4 regions of the Idiomarina sp. UBA4520 genome follow, and region 1 is predicted to be linked to each of the others. Evidence: predicted binding sites of a transcription regulator. Region 1 holds the regulator's gene; each other region holds the start of a gene.
The links. The regulator FliA, encoded in region 1, starts transcription of late flagellar genes. The targets are predictions, from matches to a motif close to CTAAAGNTNNNNNNNNNNNNGCCGATA.
Positions count from the first base shown of each region.

Region 2: B3850_RS09725 (VC2046/SO_2500 family protein) is a predicted target of FliA. The motif match lies at 1,963-1,989, and genes of this name have one in related genera.
Region 3: pomA (flagellar motor protein PomA) is a predicted target of FliA. The motif match lies at 2,303-2,329, and genes of this name have one in related genera.
Region 4: B3850_RS04930 (flagellar protein MotY) is a predicted target of FliA. The motif match lies at 1,614-1,640, and genes of this name have one in related genera.

Region 1 is NZ_DGMK01000015.1:66,405-72,449, reverse strand. It holds gene B3850_RS07420 (chemotaxis protein CheA) at 1-867, opposite strand, end outside; gene B3850_RS07415 (protein phosphatase CheZ) at 881-1,630, opposite strand; gene cheY (chemotaxis response regulator CheY) at 1,644-2,027, opposite strand; gene B3850_RS07405 (RNA polymerase sigma factor FliA) at 2,064-2,789, opposite strand; gene B3850_RS07400 (MinD/ParA family protein) at 2,782-3,654, opposite strand; gene flhF (flagellar biosynthesis protein FlhF) at 3,711-5,060, opposite strand; gene flhA (flagellar biosynthesis protein FlhA) at 5,078-6,045, opposite strand, start outside.
Region 2 is NZ_DGMK01000020.1:279,768-285,812, forward strand. It holds gene B3850_RS09710 (tetratricopeptide repeat-containing response regulator) at 1-764, opposite strand, end outside; gene B3850_RS09715 (NAD(P)H-quinone oxidoreductase) at 850-1,815, shown strand; tRNA gene B3850_RS09720 (tRNA-Tyr) at 1,828-1,912, opposite strand; gene B3850_RS09725 (VC2046/SO_2500 family protein) at 2,024-2,500, shown strand; gene xerD (site-specific tyrosine recombinase XerD) at 2,570-3,472, shown strand; gene B3850_RS09735 (thioredoxin fold domain-containing protein) at 3,528-4,238, shown strand; gene recJ (single-stranded-DNA-specific exonuclease RecJ) at 4,252-5,958, shown strand; one part of gene prfB (peptide chain release factor 2) at 5,998-6,045, shown strand, end outside.
Region 3 is NZ_DGMK01000002.1:131,328-137,372, reverse strand. It holds gene thiI (tRNA uracil 4-sulfurtransferase ThiI) at 1-415, opposite strand, end outside; gene B3850_RS00970 (flagellar motor protein MotB) at 483-1,421, opposite strand; gene pomA (flagellar motor protein PomA) at 1,424-2,191, opposite strand; gene B3850_RS00960 (exodeoxyribonuclease VII small subunit) at 2,373-2,609, shown strand; gene B3850_RS00955 (farnesyl diphosphate synthase) at 2,606-3,493, shown strand; gene dxs (1-deoxy-D-xylulose-5-phosphate synthase) at 3,498-5,348, shown strand; gene B3850_RS00945 (phosphatidylglycerophosphatase A family protein) at 5,703-6,045, opposite strand, start outside.
Region 4 is NZ_DGMK01000011.1:259,404-265,448, forward strand. It holds gene B3850_RS04920 (electron transport complex subunit E) at 1-35, shown strand, start outside; gene nth (endonuclease III) at 45-680, shown strand; gene B3850_RS04930 (flagellar protein MotY) at 685-1,581, opposite strand; gene rnt (ribonuclease T) at 1,722-2,360, shown strand; gene B3850_RS04940 (peroxiredoxin) at 2,428-3,033, opposite strand; gene B3850_RS04945 (Grx4 family monothiol glutaredoxin) at 3,158-3,496, opposite strand; gene B3850_RS04950 (superoxide dismutase) at 3,707-4,288, shown strand; gene B3850_RS04955 (TM2 domain-containing protein) at 4,348-4,797, opposite strand; gene fadR (fatty acid metabolism transcriptional regulator FadR) at 4,910-5,620, opposite strand; gene dsbB (disulfide bond formation protein DsbB) at 5,764-6,045, shown strand, end outside.

The DNA.
Region 1 (6,045 bases):
TTTTTTCTCTGACTTAGGTTTATCTTTCGACTTGTCTTCTTTGCCGTTATCTACACTCTTTGTCGGTGCCTTACCGGAACCGTGCAGCTCATCGAGCAACGACTCAAACTCATCATCGGTTATTTCGTCACTATCAGCGGGCTTCTCTTGTTTCTTCTCGGCACTTTGCGGTGCTTTACCCGAGCCATGTAGTTCATCTAACAGAGATTCAAACTCGTCGTCGGTAATTTCATCGCTGTCACTCTGGGTGGAATCAGCAGACGCTTTTGGCTTTTCTGACGCCTGTTCCGATTTACCGGCGCCAGGGCCTTTCCCCTCGCCGTGTAACTCGTCCAACAACGCTTCAAATTCATCGTCCTGAATCTCATCGATACCGCCGTCGCCTGAGCTTTCAGTTGCTTCCTCTTTAGGTGCTTCCGATTCAGGCTCTGGCTCAGCTTCTTCAGCCTGTGCTTCGATAGGCGCCTCGTCTTCAGACTCTGGCTGGCTAAGCTTATGCAATAACTCAAGTAATTTGTCATCGGCAGGACTAATATCTTCACGAGCTTGCACTTGAGCAAACTGAGCATTGATAGTGTCCAACGCTTGCAGAATCACGTCCATTAAATCGGACGTAACCGTGCGCTGACCATTACGCAAAGTATCAAACACGTTTTCTGCACCGTGGCAGGTATCCACTAATGCGGTTAGCGACAGAAAGCCTGCACCACCCTTCACGGTATGGAAACCACGGAAAATCGCGTTTAATAAATCTTTGTTTTCTGGGTCGTTTTCTAGCTCAACTAACTGCTCAGACAACTGCTCGAGGATTTCTCCCGCCTCGATCAAAAAGTCCTGCAGTATGTCTTCATCCATATCAAAGCTCATGCGACTGATGCTCCTAGAAACCTAAACTGGACAATAAATCGTCCACTTCGTCTTGCCCACCAACAACGTCATCACGTTTATCGGCATCAATAATTGGGCCTTCTGCCTCACTGGCACTTTTCTGCTTTGAAGACTCGGCCTTTTCCGCTTCTCTGCGTGCTTCTTCTTTGCCAAATATTTTTAACAGTTCAATGAGGTTTTTTTCGACGTCTTCAACCAGTTGAATGACCCGTCGAATGACCTGCCCGGTAATGTCTTGATAATCCTGAGCCATAAGTACTTCGGTCATAAGCCCATGCACTTGTGGCATATTTTCACCACAGCGCTTAAGTACATCATCGACCTCATGACACAAAGACTTGAATTCATTTAACTGAATATCGTTGCTCATCAGTCGATTCCAGACCGGCATTACGCTCTCAACGCGCTGATGCATGTCGTCAGCCATCGGCAAACAAGCCTCTACCGCGTCCATTGTCCTATTAGCGGCGTCTTCTGTTTTTTGAATGACGTACTGTAAACGGTTTTGCGCGTCAGGAAGATCATCTTCTGTCATTTGCACAATGCGAGGATCCAGCTGGAAATCCTGCAGAGCTTCGTGGAGGTCACGCGTCAACTGACCCACTGAAGTAAACAGTTTGTCGTTGCTACGGTTATAAACGTCTTCCAAAAGTTGATTGGCTTGTTGCTGCTTCCCCTCTTCGAGCAAAGACACGAGCTCTTTAGCCTGCTCGAGGGAAATATCGTGGGCTTTATCAGACATGGTCATAGCCCTTTTAGCTAATGCGTTCGAAAATCTTGTCGAGCTTTTCTTTTAACGTCACAGCTGTGAACGGTTTAACGATATAGCCGTTAACCCCTGCTTGCGCAGCAGCGATGATTTGTTCGCGTTTAGCTTCCGCCGTTACCATGAGTACCGGCAAGTGCGACAGATTATCGTCCTTACGAATTTCTTTCAGTAGATCGATACCTTGCATGCCCGGCATGTTCCAGTCGGTCACGACAAAGTCAAAATCGCCGTTTTGCAACATAGGCAGAGCCGTGTTGCCGTCATCGGCTTCCTGAATATTCGTAAAACCAAGGTCACGAAGTAAGTTCTTAATGATTCGTCTCATTGTAGAAAAGTCATCCACAACAAGAATTTTCATATTTTTATCCAAAGCACCCTCCACTGAGGCTCTCGATTACCACCAAAATTATTCAACCCAATTCTGCATTCGCGACTTGAGCCGCACCATTGCCTGACTGTGAATTTGGCTGACGCGAGATTCACTCACACTCAGCACTTCACCTATCTCTTTCAAATTCAATTCTTCATCATAATACAATGAAAGCACTAAAGCTTCACGCTCTGGTAACGAAGAAATTGTCGATACCAAGGCTTTATGAAACGCTGCGTTTTCGACATCGCGCTGCGGTTCGTATGCTGAGCCTGTCACTTGCTCGGGCATTAACGCATCTTCTGAAACGCCTAAGTCTTCAATACCTATAATGCGCCCCGAACTCACATCTCTTAAAATGGCATGATATTCATCCAGGCTCATGCCCAGCTTACTGGCCACTTCAGTGTCTTTTGCATCACGACCGGTGTCATTCTCTACCTGCCGTATGGCCTCTAGTACGCGACGATGATTTCTGTGAACTGAGCGCGGCGCCCAGTCGCCACGTCGAATTTCATCCAACATAGCGCCACGAATACGTATTCCGGCAAAGGTTTCAAAACTGGCTCCTTTGCTGTTATCAAAATTCCGCGCCGCTTCTAATAAGCCTATCATGCCCGCTTGAATTAAGTCATCGACTTGCACACTCGCTGGCAACCTCGCCATCATGTGGTGTGCAATTCGCTTAACCAGCCCCGTATGCTGCTCAATAATGGCGTTACGGTTGTCGGCTGTTGCGGCATAAGCGGCGGCTTTATTCATTGGCAACATCCCGCTTACTCCCGTTATCGGCAGAAGTTATCAATTGCTCAAGGAAAAATTCTAAATGCCCTCCTGCCTGAGCAGGAATTGGCCAATCCAGAGCTTTCTTCGCTAATGCTTTAAACGCCAGTGACGCCGGAGATTTAGGATACGCCAACACCATCGGTTGTTGCTTCCTAACCGCCAAGCGCAAGTTTTCATCGTGAGGAACAATTGCCGCTAACTCAAGCACTACGTCAAGAAAGCGATCGGTGACCTTAGTCAATTTATTGAACAGTACTTGCCCTTCGCGCATATTGCGCACCATATTGGCAACCACTTTGAACTTGAAGAGTCCCTGCTCGCGACTTAACACTTTTATCAGTGCGTAAGCATCGGTAATTGAGGTAGGTTCATCGCAGACAACCACAAGGACATCCTGCGAAGCGCGGGCAAAGCTGACGACGGTGTTACCGATACCGGCAGCCGTATCGACAATAAGAGTGTCATAATTTCCCTGCAATTGACTAAACGCGCGGATAAGTCCGGCATGCTCTGACTCGCTTAAGTCAACCATCGAGCGAGTACCCGATGTCGCGGGAACGATTTTTATGCCGCCAGGGCCTTCAATTAAAATATCTTCCAGTTCGCATTGGCCGCTCAGTACATGGGACAAATTGCGTTCGACACGCAAGCCCAGCATGACATCAACATTGGCCAGGCCAAGGTCGGCATCAAGTACCAGTACTCGTTTCCCTTGCTTCGCCATAGCAATGGCCATATTCAGTGACACGTTGGTTTTACCCACGCCACCCTTACCACCTGTGACAGCTATGACTTTTACTTTTGACTGTTTCATTCTTCGCAGACCGCTTGCTTGATCCATCGGGCGTATCTCTTATTTTACTTCTTCGACAACAGCGTCATTTTATAACGGCTCACTCAGCGAGAAAACGCCGCATTCCAGTACGATTTTGGCACGTCTGATACCGAGGAACAAATGCTTTTGTCCATTAATCGCTCGGCTTCAGACACCAGATAATTTGCGTCGGCAACTTTAATGTCTTCAGGCACTTGCTGACCATTGGTCACATAACCAACGGGCAGGCCGTTTTCAATTGCCACACTGATACTTTCTCCTAAACTTAAGCATTCGTCCAGTTTGGTAAAAATGCAACCCGACAAAGGTAGTGTTTTGAACTGCTTAACCGCGTCATCTAACACTTGGTTTTGTGAGGTTGCTGACAATACCAGATAAGGTCTAATTCTCAGGCGTGTATTCTGGATAAGCTGCCCCAGTTGCTCGCTTAAGCGTTTATCGCGCTGACCCATACCCGCTGTATCAATTAAAATTAGGCTCTTATCGCGCAGCGACAACAAAGAGTCAGCTAATTCTTTCGCGTCTTTTGCTACTTTCACCGGACAGCCAATAATACGCCCGTAGGTCTGTAATTGTTCACTGGCACCAATTCTGAAGGTGTCAGTAGTAATCAATGCGACTTTATCCGCGCCGTGACGCTGTGCATAACGCGCCGCCAACTTAGCAATGGTGGTGGTTTTACCCACGCCGGTAGGACCGACAAGAGCAACAGCCCCGCCGCGTGTCAAAATATCGTCGTTGGTGGTATTCAGCTGACCTTCCAACAAATGCATGGTTTGCTCCCAGGCATCCTCGTCTGAGCTGCTTTCAGGAATAAAGCAGGCAATTTGGTCAGCAATACGTTCGCTAAGGCCCATTGTCATGAGTCGCTGCATTAACATGGCACGCACCGGCTCTTCGCGCTCCATTTCCTGCTTCATGAGGCCGCTTAACTGATGCTCTAACAACTGACGAATACCGTTAACCTGTGAGCGCAGCTCTGCTATCGCTTCCGAGTCGTTACTGTCAGGTGTATTCATTTGCTCAGGAAAAATATCTGCTTGTGGTTGCTTCGGTTGAGCTGACGCAGCTTGGTGCGCCATTTGTTGATAACCGCTATGGTCTTCTTGAGTCGCTGCTTGCGGCTCGGACTGCTGAGGCGCAGACGCAGACGTCGAATTTTGGCGCTGCAACAACTCAGACAGAGACTGAGCCGGCGCTTCCGATTCCTGCTGTGCCTGCGGTGCCTGAGTATTTGCGGACGTTTCTGGAGCCGCTTCCGGCGCACGCGCGTCAGGGTCAACAGCCGCCACTAGCTCGATACCACCGTTAACCTTTTTGTTTGAAAGAATGATTGCATCAGCACCTAAGGTTTCTTTAACCTGCTGTAAGCCCCGACGCATATCCTCTGCAAAAAAGCGTTTAATTTTCACAAGCGACTCCCGTTGTATTAGGTAGCGGTTTGTTCACCACTGTTTTGTTGTCCACCAATTGAGCTGACAATGCGAATTTGTTTGTCATCCGGAATTTCCTGATACGACAACACACGCATACCGTCGGTAGCGTGGCGCGCAAATCGCGCCATGGTTGAGCGTAGTAGCCCGGATGTCAGCAATACTGACGGTTCCCCGTTCATTTCCTGCTGCTGATGCGTTTCGCGTAACGACTGTTGCAAGCGTTCGGCTAAACCTGGTTCAATACCTGCGCCTTGCTGATTTCCGTCGTTACCAGCCATCTGTAGTGACTGATGCAACATCTGTTCCAACTCTGGCGCCAAAGTTATGACAGGCAGTTCTGTTTCACCTTCAGAGATATCCTGAACAATCAGTCGGCGCAGAGAAATTCGCACAGCGGCCGTTAATACGTCAGGGTCCTGACTGCGGCCGGCATACTCAACCAGCGTTTGCACAATGGTGCGCATATCGCGAATGGCAATGCCCTCATCCAGTAAGTTCTGTAACACTTTCACGAAGTTGCCCAGGGACAATAAGTCAGGAATAAGTCCTTCCACCAATTTCGGATGCGTGCGACCCAGTCTATCAAGCAGCTCTTGAGCTTCTTCATGACCCAGCAGTTGCGACGCATGGTTAGTAACAATTTGACTTAAGTGAGTGGCCACTACCGTCGCAGCATCCACTACGGTGTAACCCAGAGTTTGGGCGTGCTCTTTTTGCTCTGGGCGGATCCACACTGCGTCCAGACCGAAAGCAGGGTCAGTGGTTTTTTCGCCTTCAAGTTCCCCGAAGACCTGACCCGGATTAATAGCAAGCTCCCAATCGTGGCGAATTTCCGCTTCACCCATGGTCACACCCATTAATGTAATACGGTAGCTGTTAGGCCCTAAGTCGAGGTTATCCCGAATATGCACCGCGGGTACCAGGAAGCCGAATTCCTGCGACTGCTTCTTACGCACACCTT
Region 2 (6,045 bases), on a different contig from region 1:
TTTAACGCTTCTTCAAGCTGCTGCTGTTGTAGATAGCACTCGGTTTTTAAATCCTGAGCCTCTATCGCATGGGGCATGCGTTTGAGAATATGATTAATAATGTTCAGTGCTTCTTCCGGCGAATTTTGCAACAGTCGGGTTTCGGCTAGCTTCAAAAATACCCAGCTGTGTGAGTTATCTTCCAACAGTTCTTTTATCGCCTTCTCTGCTTCGTGCAGCTGGCCCGTCTTATTGTAGAGCTCTATTTGTAGCTTACGGCAGTAGTTACTGTAGCGGCTGTTCGTCGCAATGTGTTTTTCGCACGCTTTGATACAGGCTTCGTAATTATGAGAGGTGAGTGCCTGAAACACATCTTTTAGCCACATTCGGCGCTTGTAGGCGCGAGTAAGGCGCGAGCGGAGCACCCGATGCGAGAATGGCTTCATTAAATAGTCATCGGGCTGAAGCTCAAGAGCACTCAGCACCATTGGTCGAGAGTTGTCACCGGTAATAATAAAAAACAGAGTATGCGGTTTCATCAGCCCGCGCACTTGTAGCTCTTCTAAAACCTGACGGCCGTTTTTACCAGAGCCGAGATTATAGTCAACCAACAGAATATCGTGAGGGTTCTTCACGTAGGCGGCAATACCCGCTTCACCAGTGCTTTTTACCTGAACCTCTTTTGCACCCAAATTGAGCAGGGAGCCTTTAAGCATGACTTGAAAGGGCTTCTGATCATCAATTAGCAGCACACGCTTATTATTGAGCTCCAGAGTTTTATCCATTCTTGCGGCAAGCACTCTTTAATTAAAGACTTAGCAACAGCATACTGTCTAAATTCAATAATGTTAAGCAGCAACAGGATGATATATGCAAGCTTTACAACTGTCTGAAGGAAAAATGCGCTGGTCTGAAATCAACTCATTGCCAAATCCCTCTGCCAATGAGGTTACCGTAAAAGTGTCAGCTGCCGGTGTGAACCGGGCAGACTTAATGCAAATAGCCGGCAAGTATCCACCGCCACCGGGGGCATCTGACATACCCGGTTTAGAAGTAGCAGGCATTGTCGCAGAGGTTGGCAGCGGTGTGGCTGGCCCGCAAAAAGGGCAACGGGTTGCTGCCTTGCTGGCAGGCGGAGGCTTTGCTGAATACGTTAATGTGCCAGCTGAACAAGTACTCCCTGTACCTGATAACTGGACTGACGAAATGGCTGCGGGGTGGTTAGAAACCTTCGCTACGGCTTATTTAAATGTATTTATGCTGGCAAACCTGCAGCCGCAAGAGTCCGTTCTTACACATGCAGGGGCCAGCGGGGTGGGGTCTTCACTTATTCAGCTATGTAGGGGAAGTGGCAATCCAATAACGGCTGTTGTCGGCAGCTCTGACAAGGAAAGTTTTTGTAAAGAGCTTGGCGCCACAGACACCATAAATCGTTATCAGCAGGATATTATTGAAACGATGAAAGGTATTGGCGGTGTCGATGTGGTGCTGAACCCGGTAGCAGGTGACTCCATAGGAAAAGATCAGCACTACTTAAACCAAGACGGTCGTATTATTCTTATCGGCCTAATGGGTGGTCGCGAGGGCACGATCGACTTTGGACGCATGCTTATGAAGCGCCAACGCATTATTGGCTCTACGCTGCGTTCTTTAGTGCCGGAGCGTAAAGGTGAAATACTCACACAAATGTGGCAGCAGTTTGGCTCTCAGTTTTCGAGCGGCGCCATACAACCCATTATTGATAAAACCTTTGAGCAGGAAGATATTCAGCAGGCATTCGATTATGTTGCTGCTAATAAAACGCAAGGGAAAGTCGTTGTGAAAATTGACGGGTAACGTCAAGAAAAGTGGTGGAGGGGGCAGGATTCGAACCTGCGAAGGCTGAGCCGTCAGATTTACAGTCTGATCCCTTTGGCCACTCGGGAACCCCTCCACTCAAGAGGCGCGTATAATAACAGTCAGAACTGAGCTGTAAAGAGAAAACTTAAACTTTCCTGACTTTGGACGATAACAAGAACATCTAAGGTTATTTTCCAGGGTCGGTATGAGCCAAGTTCAGTCGGTTCAGCAAAGAGCATCAGACATTTTTGAGCAGCACGCGAGTGAAGCCGTTAATCATGGCTTCGCGGGTGAGTTTGCTTATTGGGTGTCAGCACTGGGTGCTGATCCGGTTATTGATGATAACCAATATGACCAAACTAATTGGCAAAGAGCTATAGGTGCTGCAAGAGCTCGACCGTTAGAACCGGCAGAAAATGTTGTTTTAGCGAGCGGTGTTTATAAGTCAGTCAGCCAACTGTCTGACTTTAAGCTGCAAGATGCTACACACCCTCAACCGCTCGTGCCTGATGCAAGTCCCGACCGCTTGCCTATTGAGTTGCTTCATAATTTAGACTGGCGTGTACGTCAACGTGTCGAAAAGAAAAAATCGAAGCAAGAAGAGCCAGAGCTTAATGATTACCGTAAACGAGGTCCGGCGGGACTTTACGATGTGTTACAAAAATTAGGTATTACGCACTAAGCATTTCATCGTTTCTCCGCTTCGGGCATAATGGCCTTGATGTTTCGCAACCAATAGTCTTGCAGCCACATGAAGCAATTACCTCCAGAAGATGAAGAGCGTATTGATGCGTTTACTGAGCATTTATGGCTGCACCATGGCTCCAGTGAAAATACCCAGGCGGCGTACCGTAGTGACTTACGTCGATTCTGTGAGTACCTGCTTCCCCAAAAAACTCCGTTACTTGAGGTTGATGAGTTAATTCTTCAAGACTACCTACTGTGGCGCCGGACTCAGGGTTTGTCTCCTCGAAGTACCTCTCGCTTTTTAAGTTCTGCGAAAAAATTTTTCCAGTTTGCGGTGAAGCAGAAGTGGCTTGCTCATGACCCGACCGCCAAGCTGAAGCGTCCGAAGCTCCCGCAAAGCATTCCGCACTCATTAAGCGAAGCCGATGTTGAAAACCTACTGCAAGCTCCGGAAACGGACACTCCAATTGGCCTGCGTGATCGCACCATGCTGGAAGTGCTGTACGCAACCGGTCTGCGCGTTACCGAATTGGTTCGCTTGCAGTATGACCAAGTCAGCCGGCAACAGGGCTTGGTGCGAGTGGTTGGTAAAGGCGATAAAGAGCGACTGGTTCCGTTAGGTGAAGAAGCGCTGGAATGGCTGGAGCGTTATTTAAAGCATGGGCGTCCGGCATTGACAGACAAACAAAGTCCTTGGGTGTTTGTGACTAAGCGAGGCTCATTATTGACCCGTCAGGCGTTCTGGTATCGGTTACGACATTATGCTGAAACCGCAGGCATATACGCTCATTTATCGCCACATACGTTACGCCATGCGTTTGCTACTCACCTACTGAACCATGGCGCCGATTTAAGAGTCTTACAGCTACTTTTAGGTCACAGTGACTTATCGACTACGCAAATTTATACGCAGGTCGCAAGAGAGCGTTTACAAGCCCTGCATGCCCAGCATCACCCGCGCGGATAATTGCATTTTAAGCGGTAACAGGGTAGGGTTCGCTCATCAATAATAAGAGGTATTTATGCAGTATTTGACGACGTTATTGGCTGTATCGGCTTTAGGTTTTTCGCTATTTTCAGCGCCCATTTCCGCTGACGAATTAAATACCAAGCATTTGAACAAAATAGGTATTGAGGTTATTTCAACCGAGCCGGGCGAAATTGACGGCTATGTTCGTGCGGTCACAAACCAGGGCATGTTCTATGTGTCAGAAGACGGTAAAAAGCTGATTAGCGGTAATGTCTTTGATATTACAAATTCAGCGCCTGAGAACCTGACAGAAATGGGTATGGCAGCGGTTCGCAAAGAAATGCTGATGGACTATACGGACGATATGATTGTCTATACAGCGGACGATGAAAAGTACAAAGTCACTGTATTCACGGACACGACTTGTGGTTACTGCCAACGTCTGCATGAAAACCTCGACAGCTACTTAAGTGCCGGTATTACTATTCGGTACTTAGCATTCCCGCGTGGCGGTCTGGATAGTAAAGGCGGACAGGAGCTGCAAGCAGTTTGGTGTGCAGACGACAAAAAAGCTGCGATAAGTGCTTTTAAAGACGAAGAAAGCTATCGTGGCAACAGTTCGTGCAGCAACCCCGTCGAGCAACATTACTCGCTGGGTAAGTCGTTCGGCGTTACCGGAACGCCTGCAATTATTTTACCCGATGGTAGTTTAATTCCGGGGGCGGTTCCGGCACGTCGCCTGTTGTCTGAATTAAGAAAGTAGTTCAGCAGCTGCAATGACAGATTATACAATACGCCGCTACCCAACGGTCAGTGACGAGTTTTTGCCGCAAAATGTTCCGCCATTGTTGCGGCAAATTTATGCGCGCCGTGGTGTCAGTGATGAACGAGAGTTGTCCTTAAAAGCGGCCGGTCTGACACACTTTTCAAGTTTAAAAGATATTGACGCTGCGGTCGAAATACTGGCGGATGCGCTGGATAAGCAGTGGCCTGTGTGTATTTGCGGCGACTTCGACGCTGATGGTGCGACTAGTTCAGCGCTTATGGTGTCGGCCTTAACGGCTTTCGGTTTCTCGAATGTCGGGTATCGTGTTCCCAATAGAATGACTGACGGCTATGGGTTGTCGGTATCTATGGTAGAAGAGCTCGCCGCTAAAGACATTAAAGTGATTGTCACTGTTGATAATGGCATAGCGGCTCACGAGGCCATTGAACGAGCCAATGAACTGAATATCAAAGTGATTGTTACCGATCACCATTTACCTGCGCAGACTCTGCCTAATGCAGACGCTATTGTGAACCCAAACCAGCCCGACTGCTCGTTTCCCAGCAAAAACTTAGCCGGTGTTGGCGTTGCCTTTTACGTACTGCTGGCTTTGCGCGCCCATTTAAGAGAAAAGCAACCCACACCGAATTTAGCTGACTGGCTTGATTTAGTTGCGCTCGGCACCGTGGCAGATGTTGTGCCACTGGACTACAACAACCGAATTTTGGTTCATCAGGGGCTCGCACGAATAAAGCAGGGACTTTGCCGTCCGGGCATTCAGGCTCTGCTGGACGTGTCTAACCGCAATGCCGCGCAGCTTAATGCCAGTGATTTGGGGTTTGCCCTGGCTCCCCGAATTAATGCGGCTGGGCGACTGGATGACATAAGCTTAGGCATTGAGTGTCTGCTCGCTGAAAAAGAGCATGCACAGCGGTTGGCGCAGCAATTGAACGAACTGAACCTGCAACGTAGAAATATCGAGTCTGATATGCGCGAACACGCTGAGGCTGCCGTTGCAAAATTGCAGTTCGATACTGGCCAGGTTCCAGACTTAGTGACCTTGTACCAATCCGACTGGCATGCCGGGGTTATCGGTATTGTAGCAGGTCGGGTGAAAGAACAGGTGAATCGTCCGGTTATTGCGCTGGCGCATGAAGATGACGATATACTGAAAGGTTCTGCACGCTCTGTCAGTGGTTTACACATGCGAGATTTGCTTGAACGCGTTCATACCCTCGAGCCTAATATTATGGAACGCTTTGGTGGCCACGCGATGGCAGCAGGCTTAACCTTAAAGAAGGCTAATTTAGAACGGTTTTCAGAACTGGCTCAACAAGTTGCCGGGGAGTGGCTGACGGAAGAGCAAAAGCAACGTGTCTATTGGTCTGATGGCGAACTGACCTTACCGGAGCTATCGATAAGTCACGTCGAGATGCTGCAAAACGCAGGTCCTTGGGGACAGCATTTTCCGGAGCCGATGTTTGACGGTGAGTTTGACATTGTCGACCAGCGTATTGTTGGCGAGAAGCACTTAAAATGTGTGCTTAGGCACCCACAGGGCGATGTGTTAGATGCTATTGCATTTAATGTTGATACCAACGAATGGCCAAATAATAGCGCTCAGCGGGTTGAGTTGTTATACAAGCCGCAATTAAATCACTTTCGCGGTAAAACTTCTGTGCAGTTGCTGGTAGAGCAAATTCGCGCAATACGTTAAACTACGCCCCTTTAAAAATTCAAAGAATTAGGTAGTCGAATGTTTGAGACCAACGCAACCTACAACAACATAAAAGAAATGCGTGAG
Region 3 (6,045 bases), on a different contig from region 1:
CAGCGTGTTTCAGTAGATAGCCGCCAATGTAGCGTTCAAGTTGCTGTGAGTTAAACTCGTGTTTACCCTGCCGCTTTACACGCACCGCAAAGCTTTTACCTTGCAGCCGCTTATTCCAATGCTCACCCACTAAATCAGTAATGTCGTCAAAGGTCGTTAACGGCTGTTCGATAACTTCCGCAAACCATGAAATGCCCGGAGTATGCCTAAGCGTTTCACGTATGGCGGCACGCGCATCATTGCTGTCGGTATCTGCCGCTACTTCAATGCGATCCCAAAGCCATTTCACATAAATGGACGGATGTATCGGCGCCAAAATTTTGCGCAAGTTATTGGTTAACACCTTACCGTGGCGTTTTCTGACGGATGCGCTTTTGATGGTAATTTCGGCGTGCAGACGAACAACAAACTTCATAGCAATATCATTAGACGTTGGGGGAAAGTCGGCAATTATACGTGTCCTAAGCGCCAGAAACCAGCGCTTAGTCTATAACGTCAACCTGCTGTTCAGACTCTGCCGCTTTACCCTGCATCACCGATATTTCAACACGGCGGTTACGGCGGCGGTTCTCTTCAGAGTTGTTAGGCACCAGTGGTTTGGTGTCTGAATACCCCATAACCACCATACGATCTTCGCTAAAGTCTTCAACTTTAAGTATTTCTTCGGCAACTGCTACGGCTCGTTTGCTGGAAAGGTCCCAACGCGAGGAGTAAATTTCTGACACCACTTGCTCGTTATCACTGTGTCCTGAAATGGTGATTTCGCCCGGGATTTCTTTAAGTGCTGTTGCTACTTGTTGAATAATCGGACGGAACTGTGGCTGCAAAAACGCCGACCCTTCCGGGAATGACCCCTGCTCACGAATACGAATAATGATTTGCTGACCATGCTGCTCTAATTCAATGGTACCTGCTTTAATTTCATTTTCGAGCTGCCGTTCAATGCGCCGCATAAGCTCTTTAGATACCTGAGTCATGGCTTCGGTGTTTTCTGATTCCGCCTGCTTTTCGTCTTCCTGACTGTCCGCTTCCTGACCGCCACGCTCGGTTTGCTGACCGCCGGCAAAATCGGACTGACCTTCCTGGAACTCCAGCATTTGCTGGGTCATTTCAACGGTTTGCTGCTGAATGGTTTCTATAGGTGTTGGTTCAGGACGCCCCGGACGGAACTCCTGAGCAATAACGCTAGTGCCTTTCGGAATGTCTTTCACTTCAATTTTATTCTGCACACCAAGTGCGTACTTCATTGAACCCGCTATTTGCTTAAACTTCAGCACGTCCATTTCTGAGAACGCCAACAGCAAGACGAAGAAGCACATTAACAGTGTCATCAGGTCGGCGAACGTTGCCATCCACATGGGAAGTCCCTGTGGTGGACAGTCGCACTCTTCTTCTTCGTCTCTTACTGTTTCAGAGGCCATTATTACTCTTCCTCGTCCCCATCGCCGATACGCTTCGACTCAGCCAGGTAATTACGCAGAATACCTTCAATAACGCGCGGGTTCTGACCGTCCTGAATACCCAAAATAGCATCCAGAACCAGCTGCTGATTCAGCTTTTCCTGCTCGGCACGCAGTATTAGCTTGTTAGCAATTGGAATAGCAATAACGTTAGCCAGAAACGCACCATACAGCGTTGTCAGCAAGGCAACAGCCATTGCCGGACCAATGGCTTTAGGGTCATCCATGTTGGACAGCATAGCCACTAGGCCAATCAACGTACCTATCATACCCATGGCTGGTGCTACATCACTGAGAATTTTAAAGACTCGAGCGCCCTCTTCATGACGCGCAAAGCTCATTTTTATGTCTTTCGAAAGAGTTGTTCTGACAACTTCTGCGTCGTGGCCGTCGACCAGCATGTCGACACCTTTACGGAAGAATTTATTGGGGATTTCGGCTTCTTCCAGTGCTAAAAAACCACCTTTACGGGCAGCATCAGCCATTTCAACCGCAGTGTCGATAAGCTCTTGCGGGTGTTCAATTTTGAAAAAGAAGGCTTTTACGACAACCTTGCCGGTGCCCAGGAACTGGCTAAGCGAGAAGTTTGCGAGCGTAATGAACAGGGAGCCACCAAAAACAATAAAAAATGAGCGAGTATCAAGAAATAGCCCAATGTCTCCCCCTAAAACCATCGCCACAACCACGAAGCCAATGGCGCCGATGATTCCTATGAGCGTTGCAATATCCACTCAGTTCTCCTCCCCAATTCTCGTTTTGCCATTCCAGCTACGCTCCATTCTTAAACAATAGCGCTGCTCTGACAAGCATCTTCTTGTTATGTTACACAGGAATAATGAGATCATCGGCTGACATTCGGGATTCTTTATCGGATAATTAGCCCTAACACACAACAATTGCGCAAGAAGCATTATGTCAGAACAACAAAAAGCCCCGTCGTTTGAGCAGGCATTAGAAGAGCTTGAGTCATTGGTTAATGAGCTTGAGCACGGTGAACTGCCACTGGAAAAGTCGCTGGAAAAGTTTGAGAAGGCCATTCAACTGGCTCGCACCAGTCAACAACAGCTGCAACAGGCTGAGCAAAAAGTGACGACACTCATGGCTGCTCAGGAAGGCTCTGCCGATAATGATGACGGAGAAGTGATGTGAGCATTAATGCGTTAACGGCTGATGTGCGCGAGCAAGTCGACGCATTTTTAAAACAGCAGCTGGCGCGTCACTCTATTAATGAAACGCTTAGGCGGGCGATGGAGCATGGCGTGCTACTGGGCGGCAAGCGTGTCCGTCCTTACTTACTAATGACTATTGCCGAAATTTGCCGTGGCGATAAACAAGCCGCGTTGACGGCTGCCGGTGCTATTGAATTAATTCATGCGTATTCACTGATTCATGACGACCTGCCCGCCATGGACAACGATGAACTCAGGCGCGGCCAACCGACCTGCCATATTGCCTTTGATGAAGCGACCGCTATTTTAGCGGGCGATGCTCTGCAAACTTTGGCCTTCGAATTATTGTCAGAATGGCCGTTAGGTGGGTTGAAGGCAGAGCGTCAGTTGTCTATGGTGAATGCATTGGCTCGTGCGAGTGGCAGTGCGGGTATGTGCGCCGGTCAGGCAATTGACTTACAAGCCACCGGTCAACAGGTAAACGAACACGAACTTGAACACATGCACCGACATAAAACCGGTGCTTTAATTGAAGCTGCGGCAACAATAGGCGTGCTGTGTGGTGAAGAGGAAGCACTAAAATGGCAGCCTCATTTTGAAGAGTTTGCGACCCATTTGGGGCTCGCATTTCAGGTTCAGGATGATATTCTCGACGTTATTGGCAACACAGAGCTACTGGGCAAACCGCAGGGCTCGGACACAGCGGCAGACAAGTCGACTTATGTTCAGCTATTAGGCGTCGAAGGTGCTCAAAAATACTTAAGCTCGTTGCATGAGAAAGCACTACTGTCACTCGCCGATATCCCTTACAATACGGCAAAACTCGAACAATTTTCTGACGTCCTGCTGAAGCGGGATCACTGAGCGAATGATACAAAATTACCCGTTACTCGATAAAATTAATTCTCCAGCTGATTTGCGCGAGCTTGCGCCGAGTCAACTGACCGATTTATGCGCTGAAGTGCGTCAGTTTTTACTGACCTCAGTCAGTCAAAGCAGTGGTCACCTAGCCTCTGGCCTTGGAACTGTTGAGCTTACTGTTGCTCTGCACTACGTGTATCACACGCCAAATGACAAGTTAGTTTGGGACGTTGGGCACCAGGCATATCCGCACAAAATTCTCACGGGTCGCAAAGAGCAGCTACATACCATTCGCCAAAAAGACGGTTTGCACCCTTTCCCATGGCGCGAAGAAAGCGACTATGACGTGCTTTCTGTTGGGCATTCGAGTACATCAATATCCGCAGCTTTAGGTTTAGCTGTTGCCGCACAGCGTCAAAAACGTGAGCAGAAAGTGGTGTCCATTATTGGTGACGGCGCTATGACTGCCGGTATGGCCTTTGAGGCAATGAACCATGCCGGTGACATAAAACCCGACATGCTGGTTATTCTGAACGACAATGACATGTCAATTTCAGAGAACGTCGGTGCGCTGAACCATCATTTCGCGCGCTTACTGTCTGGTCGTTTTTATACCTCATTACGCGAGAGCGGCAAGAAGCTGCTAAGTCCACTGCCTCATATTCGTCATTTCGCCAGCCGTGCCGAAGAGCATATGAAAGGCATGATGGCGCCAGGCACAATTTTCGAAGAGCTTGGCTTTAACTATATAGGCCCCATTGACGGTCACGATGTTAATGCGCTGGTAGACACCCTACGTAATATGAAAGACCTGAAAGGTCCTCAGTTACTGCATATAGTGACGCAAAAAGGCAAAGGCTATAAGCCCGCTGAGAAAGACCCTATTGGTTACCACGGCGTACCCAAGTTTGACCCTAAGTCATCAGAGCTGCCACAAAAAGCTCCAGGAGTGCCTAACTACTCCGATATTTTTGGTCAATGGCTGTGTAGCACAGCTCAAAACGATAAGTCGTTGATGGCGATAACACCCGCTATGCGGGAAGGCTCCGGGATGGTCGAATTTTCACAGGCCTACCCCGAACAATACTTTGATGTCGCCATAGCTGAGCAGCATAGTGTCACCTACGCCGCTGGTTTAGCCATAGCTGGTATGAAACCTGTTGTCGCTATTTACTCCACGTTCTTACAGCGCGGTTACGACCAGTTAATTCACGACGTGGCGCTACAGAACTTAGATGTATTATTTGCGATTGACCGCGCCGGTATTGTTGGTGCCGACGGCCCAACCCACCAGGGCGCTTTCGATATTAGTTACATGCGCTGCATACCGAATATGGTCATAATGACGCCTAGTGACGAGCAAGAATGCCTGGATATGCTAACCACCGGTTATCAGTATAAAGGGCCTGTTTCAGTAAGGTATCCACGCGGAGCCGGTGTCGGGCTCGAATTGAGAGACCCCAAGCCACTAGAAATAGGCAAAGCCAGAACCGTCCGCGAAGGTGAAAAAATAGCATTCCTGAACTTTGGCACACTATTGCCCGAAGTTCAGCAAGCAGCAGACGCATTAAACGCCAGTGTTATTGATATGCGCTTTGTGAAGCCTCTGGATACCCAAGCCATTGAAGACACCGTTGCCAAACACGACAGTTTAGTCACCGTTGAAGAAAACGTAACAGCCGGTGGCGCCGGCAGTGCCGTACTGGAATATCTCGCCGACAAAGGCTTGTCTATTCCTGTCCTGCAACTCGGACTCCCCGACGAGTTCATTAAGCACGGTTCCCAAGCCGAAATCCGCACCGAACTCAACCTCGACGCCAAAGGCATAGAAGCCCAAGTCAAAGCCCGCTTCGTTTAAATCGAGGAAAACGAGCGCTGAGGTTATAAGGGGCACTATGGAGGACGCCCGTAAATACATCCCTGTAGGGCTTGAGCAGCGCCATCCATGGCGCTGCACACCTCCATAGTGCCCCTTACAACCTATGTGGGCGCTCGCTTATACCCCTCGATATTACGCGGCGACTATCTTTTTCTAGCCCGAAGGGACAGATAAGCCGCTTATAAGCGTTACGAGCATAGGGAAGCTTTACTGGGGAGTGTCGAAGGCCATGGATGGCCTTCGTCAAGCGTTCATGGATGAACTCGTAGCGTCTCCACAGGAAAGCTTCCCTATGCTCAAGCGAAATAAGAGGGTTATCTGTCCCTTCGGGCTTTAAAGGAAGTATGCCGCTATATGCAAGATGGCGGTGGTTAGGATGCCGGCCAGGACGTCGTCCATCATTATGCCGGTGCCGCCGGTGAGCTTTTTGTCGGACCAGCCGATGGGGCCGGGTTTCCAGATGTCGAAAAGGCGGAATAAAATAAAGGCGGCGATGAGCCAGGTTGCTTCAAAAGGTAATGCAAACATGGCGAAGCCGTAGCCGACTATTTCGTCCCATACGATGGATGGATGGTCGTGCTCGCCCATGGCTTTGGCGGTGTATTGGCACAGAAAGATACCGATAATTGTAGCCAGTATCAGGGCGATGAGTTGCCACTGCCATGTGAGTTGGGTA
Region 4 (6,045 bases), on a different contig from region 1:
CCGTCACCCGCGCCCGTGTAACCGCACAACAGTAATAATTAATTATGAATAAAACTAAGCGCCACGAAATTTTAAGCCGTCTTCGCGACAATAACCCAAACCCAACCACGGAGCTTGAATACGACACCCCATTTCAGCTGCTTATTGCGGTGCTATTGTCGGCTCAGGCAACCGATGTCGGAGTTAATAAAGCGACACGCAAGTTATTCCCTGCAGCTCCAACCGCTGAAGAGATGTTCGCTTTAGGCGTGGATGGTATAAAAGAGTACATAAAAACCATTGGTTTGTTTAACTCGAAAGCCGAGAATGCCTACAAGACCTGTAAAATTCTGGTTGAGCAATATGGTGGTGAAGTCCCGGAAGACAGAGCCGCGTTGGAAGCACTGCCTGGGGTCGGACGTAAAACGGCTAATGTCGTTTTAAATACCGCATTCGGCTGGCCGACCATTGCTGTGGACACCCATATTTTCCGCGTATCTAACCGTACCAAGTTAGCGCCGGGAAAAAACGTTAAAGAAGTGGAAGAAAAACTGATAAAAGTGGTGCCGGCGGAGTTTAAAGTCGATGTGCACCATTGGCTTATTCTGCACGGTCGCTACACCTGTATTGCCCGAAAACCTCGCTGTGGCTCGTGCATTATTGAAGACTTGTGCGAATTTAAAGACAAAACCAGCGATTGAGCGATTAAAGCTCAATCCCTGACGGTTTTGCCAACTGTACAATGACCCGGCGGTTTAACCGACGATTAATTTCGTTGTCATTCGACTTAATCGGTCTGTCCTCGCCGTGCCCAACGGTTTTTATGCGATCAGCCGCTATGCCACGTTCAACAAAAAACGCCTGTATTTCTTTGGCTCGTTCTTCGGTTAGCTCTTGATTCGGCCCCCGGGCTCCGAGTGAGTCGGTGTAAGCATCGACAAGCACCAACTCAAGATCATTGTCGACTTTCAGGTAGTCGCTAATTTGCTTGAGCTTACGCTGTGACGATATGGTCAGCTTTTCACTGCCATCTTCATAATTCAATACCGTGTAAGCAATGTCTTCAAAGCTAAACGGCAACAGCGCATTGACACAACTTAAAAAGTCATCGTATTTATTTCGAAAATTCACTGACGACAATGACACCGCCACCTGATCACGATTGTTGTACCAGTCGTCGTAGAAAAACGTTGGATAGCGCCCTTTTTCCAATTCACTCAACAGTGTCCAGGCCAGTTGCTTTTGTAACTCGCCATTAAACTGCTTATAGAGCTGCATAGAGCCAATCTCGTAACTTGCTTCCCCTGGTCGCCAGCGAGGCGGCACAGATTCAATCGCAGAGACATCATAGCTGTCAGGCAGCTTTTTCATGTCCATTTTCATGCGTAAGTTCAGCTCTTTACTGGCTTCGCTTTGAAAACGAACTTTACCGTAGCGCGGAATTTCGTGCTCTAACGCACACTCCAACCGACTGGCCTCGCTAAGTTGCCACGACGAACTATCAAGGTCAGCACTGTAATGCCTAACTGCATTGGCGTTTGCCTGGCTCGTTGCCAGCAATACAGACGCTGCAGCTGCAGTTAACATCGGCCAGTTTTTCATAGGCACTCCGGTTTAAAATTCTAATACGCTTTTATCGGCATTTATTCGCTGTGCTTTAGAGTTTCTCTCAGCATTATCGATATATCTTTGGCATAATAGGCGCAAATTGAAATAACCAGCTTAATAACTAAAGGGTCTTTATGTCTGACACTTCTGAGTCGCTAATGAAGAAACGGTTTCGTGGCTATATGCCTGTCGTTGTGGACGTTGAAACCGCGGGTTTTAACGCAAAAACAGATGCCCTTTTAGAAATAGCCGCGGTACTGCTGGACTTTGACAGCGACGGCACTTTAAAGCCGGTTGATTCGGTGCATTATAACGTTGAACCTTTTGAAGGCGCTAACATAGAACAAGCGGCTATCGACTTTAATGGTATTGACCCAAATAACCCCCTGCGCGGTGCAGTCCCGGAGTCAGAAGCACTAAGAGAAATGTTTAAACCTATTAGAAAAGCGCAAAAAGCAGCGGGTTGTCAGCGCTCAGTTCTGGTCGGTCATAACTCGAACTTTGACCATAGTTTTGTCATGGCTGCGGCTGAGCGAGCCAATTTAAAACGTAATCCGTTTCACCCCTTTGTGAGCTTTGACACCACGTCTTTGGCTGCTCTGACATTAGGTCAAACAGTGCTTATAAAAGCTTGTCAGGCTGCCGGAATTGAGTTTGATGGGAAACAGGCACACTCCGCTCTTTATGACACTGAGCGCACAGCTGAATTATTCTGTTGGATGGTCAATCGCTGGAAAGATTTAGGTGGCTGGCCACTGGCTTCTAATGACTAGCTCAAAAACACAAAGGGAAAACAAAAAAGTCGCTCCGAAGAGCGACTTTTTTAATATCATTAAACGCTTATAGTTTGTCAGCGTTTTTAGACAAGTAAGAAGCAACACCTTCAGGGTTGTCTTTCATGCCTTCTTTACCTTCTTCCCAACCTGCTGGGCAAACTTCACCGTGCTTCTGGTGGAAGTTCAGTGCGTCAACCATACGCAGCATTTCGTCGATGTTACGACCTAATGGTAAGTCGTTAACAACCTGGTGACGAACCACACCGTCTTCGTCGATCAGGAATGAGCCACGGAACGCAACGCCTGCTTCTGGGTGTTCAACGTCATACGCTTTACAGATGCTGTGACGTACGTCAGCAACCAGTGGGTATTTCACCTGACCGATACCACCGTCGTCAGTTGACGTGTTACGCCATGCGTTGTGCGTAAATTGAGAATCGATAGAAACACCGATAACTTCTACGCCACGCTTGTTGAATTCTTCTAAACGCTTGTCAAAAGCGATTAGCTCAGAAGGACATACGAAAGTGAAGTCCAGTGGGTAGAAGAAAATAACTGCTTTTTTGCCTTTGATATGGTCAGACAGTTTGAAATCTTCAACAATTTCACCTGAGCCAAGTACCGCTGCTGCAGTAAAATCAGGTGCTTTACGACCTACTAATACAGACATTGATTCTCTCCATTTCAGTTAAAGTAAATGAAACCTTCACAATCGGTAATGGGGATACCCCAAGTCAAAAACAAGGGGCTCCGTCAAAACTTTTGACCGATTGCTTAATATTCGTTCAGCTATTTTACTCTGCTGAAGGTTCCGGATGGCGCTCTGCAACTTCTGTGATCAGTTGCTGCAACTCACCGTTTTGGAACATCTCAATGATAATATCACAACCACCGACTAATTCACCTTCAACCCAAAGCTGTGGGAAGGTTGGCCAGTTTGCGTACTTTGGCAGTTCCGCACGAATGTCTGGGTTCTGCAGAATATCAACATAAGCAAATGGCTGACCACAGCCCATTAATGCTTGTGATGCCTGTGACGAAAAGCCACAGCTTGGCAGTTTCGGCGAGCCTTTCATGTATAACAAAATAGGATTTTCTTCGATTTGCTGCTTAATTCTGTCAACCGTTTCCATAACACCTCTGCTCTAAATAATGGTTGATTAAAACACTCAAGTATTCTAGCACAGCAGAAAAGATTTGCCTAAATTGAAAGATTTCCTTGAAAAGCAATCTAACCAACCCTATATAACGTAGATACAAAGAACACAATTCGTCTTCTGGTGGCTGAATTTGATAGCGCCAGATATTAATTTGCCCTAAAAGAAAAACTACGGAGAGAGACTATGGCATTTGAACTACCCGCTCTTCCTTATGAGAAAAACGCTTTAGCGCCTCATATCTCAGAAGAGACTTTAGAATATCACTACGGCAAACACCACGCGACTTACGTCAACAAACTGAACGACGCGGTAAAAGGTACTGACCTTGAAAACAAGTCGTTAGAAGACATCATTAAGTCTGAAAAAGGCGGTTTGTTTAACAACGCAGCTCAAGTCTGGAACCATACGTTTTACTGGAATTGCTTAAGCCCTAACGGTGGCGGCGCTCCAACAGGTGCAGTTGCTGACGCTATCAACGACAAATGGGGCTCTTTCGAGAAGTTCCAGGAAGAGTTCAACGCAAGCGCTGCAGGCAACTTCGGCTCAGGCTGGACTTGGTTAGTGAAAAAATCTGACGGCTCTGTTGATATCCTGAATACGGATGACGCAGATACTCCAGTTGCACACGACGGTGTTGAAGCACTGTTAACTGTCGACGTATGGGAACACGCCTACTACATCGACTATCGCAATTCTCGTCCTAACTACTTAGAAGCGTTCTGGAAGTTAGTGAACTGGGACTTTGTGAACAAAAACTTAGGCTAATAGTACTGAGTTTTAATCATAAAAAAGGCGCCAATGGCGCCTTTTTTATTGCCTAGCTCTTAAAACCAAGGACGATGCCCCTGAACATAGGTTTCCTCGAATTCATCGTCGGGCTTAACGATATAAATAATGAATTCAATAAACGCGATAATACCAATGATGAATGATGGGATTCCCAGTAGGATAAAACCAAACAAGAACACCAACAGCATAATAACGCCTTCTTTGGTGTATCCCAGATAGAATTTATGGGCACCAAAAGCGCCTAAGAAAAAGGCCAAGACAGCGGCGGCAATTTTCTTCGACGATGTGCTGGTATTTGAAGCCGCAGAGTCAGGGTAAACCCCTTCTGCTTTATCACCAGTGACTGCAAAATCAACTTTTGCACCCGCTTTCGGCAGCTGGTTTCCTTTCCATTCTGAAATATCGAGAGTATAACGATTACCGTCTTCACCAGAGATAATGCCGCTACGGTTGCCTTCGTCAAAATCTAGTACTGATCCCTTCATTTTTTTATTTTCCTTTTCGCTATTAGGTAGGTATCAACTACTAGGTTATAGAATTGTAAATAGCTAAGCAACGCAAAATTTTTAGCGATAAATAAAGCGCCTTTCAGGCGCTTTATTCGACTAGGTTATTGGGCATGTCGCCGCGCAGACTGTGCCATATTTCCGCAGACTCATAACCATAGCGGCGTACAAGGTTTACCGACTCGTTATAGTCGCCTTCTTCGGCGCAGTTCACTAAGTTTTCATAATAGTCTCGAGCCAGCTGACGAGCCTCGGGTGAGGAGAAGTAGTACTGCCCAATACGAGAATACAGACCTTTGAATCCGTTTAAGACGAGTACATAAATAGGATTTCCAGACGCCATCGCTAAATCATGGTTTAACTGGTAATCAAATTCAGCAAAGCTCTTTTCGTCATCCTCAAGCTCTTTGGCCGCTTCTATCAGCTCAATAACACGGGCTGGGTTATGGCGGATCGCAGCTCGAATATAAATTGCGCTAATGTTTGTACGCGCAGACAACAGCTGATCCACTAGCTCAGGCATGCCATCTTCGTCAAGACGAGCTAAGGTTTCCAGTATATTTAACCCGGAGGTTTCCCAGAAGTTATTCACCTTAGTCGGTTTGCCATGTTGAATGGTCAACCAACCATCACGAGCTAAGCGTTGCAGAACTTCGCGTAACGTCGTTCTAGTAACGCCAATTAGCTCCGATAATTCACGTTCTGCGGGTAAAATGGTTCCTGGCGCAAAGTGCCCGTTCCAAATAGACTTAACGATATACTCTTCGGCAAATCCCGCCGGACTTTTGGCTTTTATAATCATTTTCCCGCCCAAATGCTGAATGATAGAGTGATTCTAGCAGCCTTATACGAGGTCGGACAAGATAACTTCAGCCTTTATATCGACATTCCCAAAGCATTTGGGTATGGTTTCATCGTTTTTACACTTTCTTAAGGAATAGAGTGATGCTGTCTATAGGTCAATGGCCGACCAAACCGTTTGCCTGGCTTCTTCTTTTTCTGGGGGGCGCTGCACTGTTAGGGGCTGCCTTGTACTTTCAGGCTGTATTAGGTCTTGAGCCTTGCGTTAAATGTGTTTATCAGCGCATGGCTGTTGTTGGCATTGCGCTATCTGCCATTGTGGGACTCATAGGATCGGGTTTCGCCTTACTGCGCTGGGCCGGCCTGTTGGGATGGCTTTACAGCAGTTTTGAAGGCCTCCGTATTGCCTATGATCACTGGGACTTA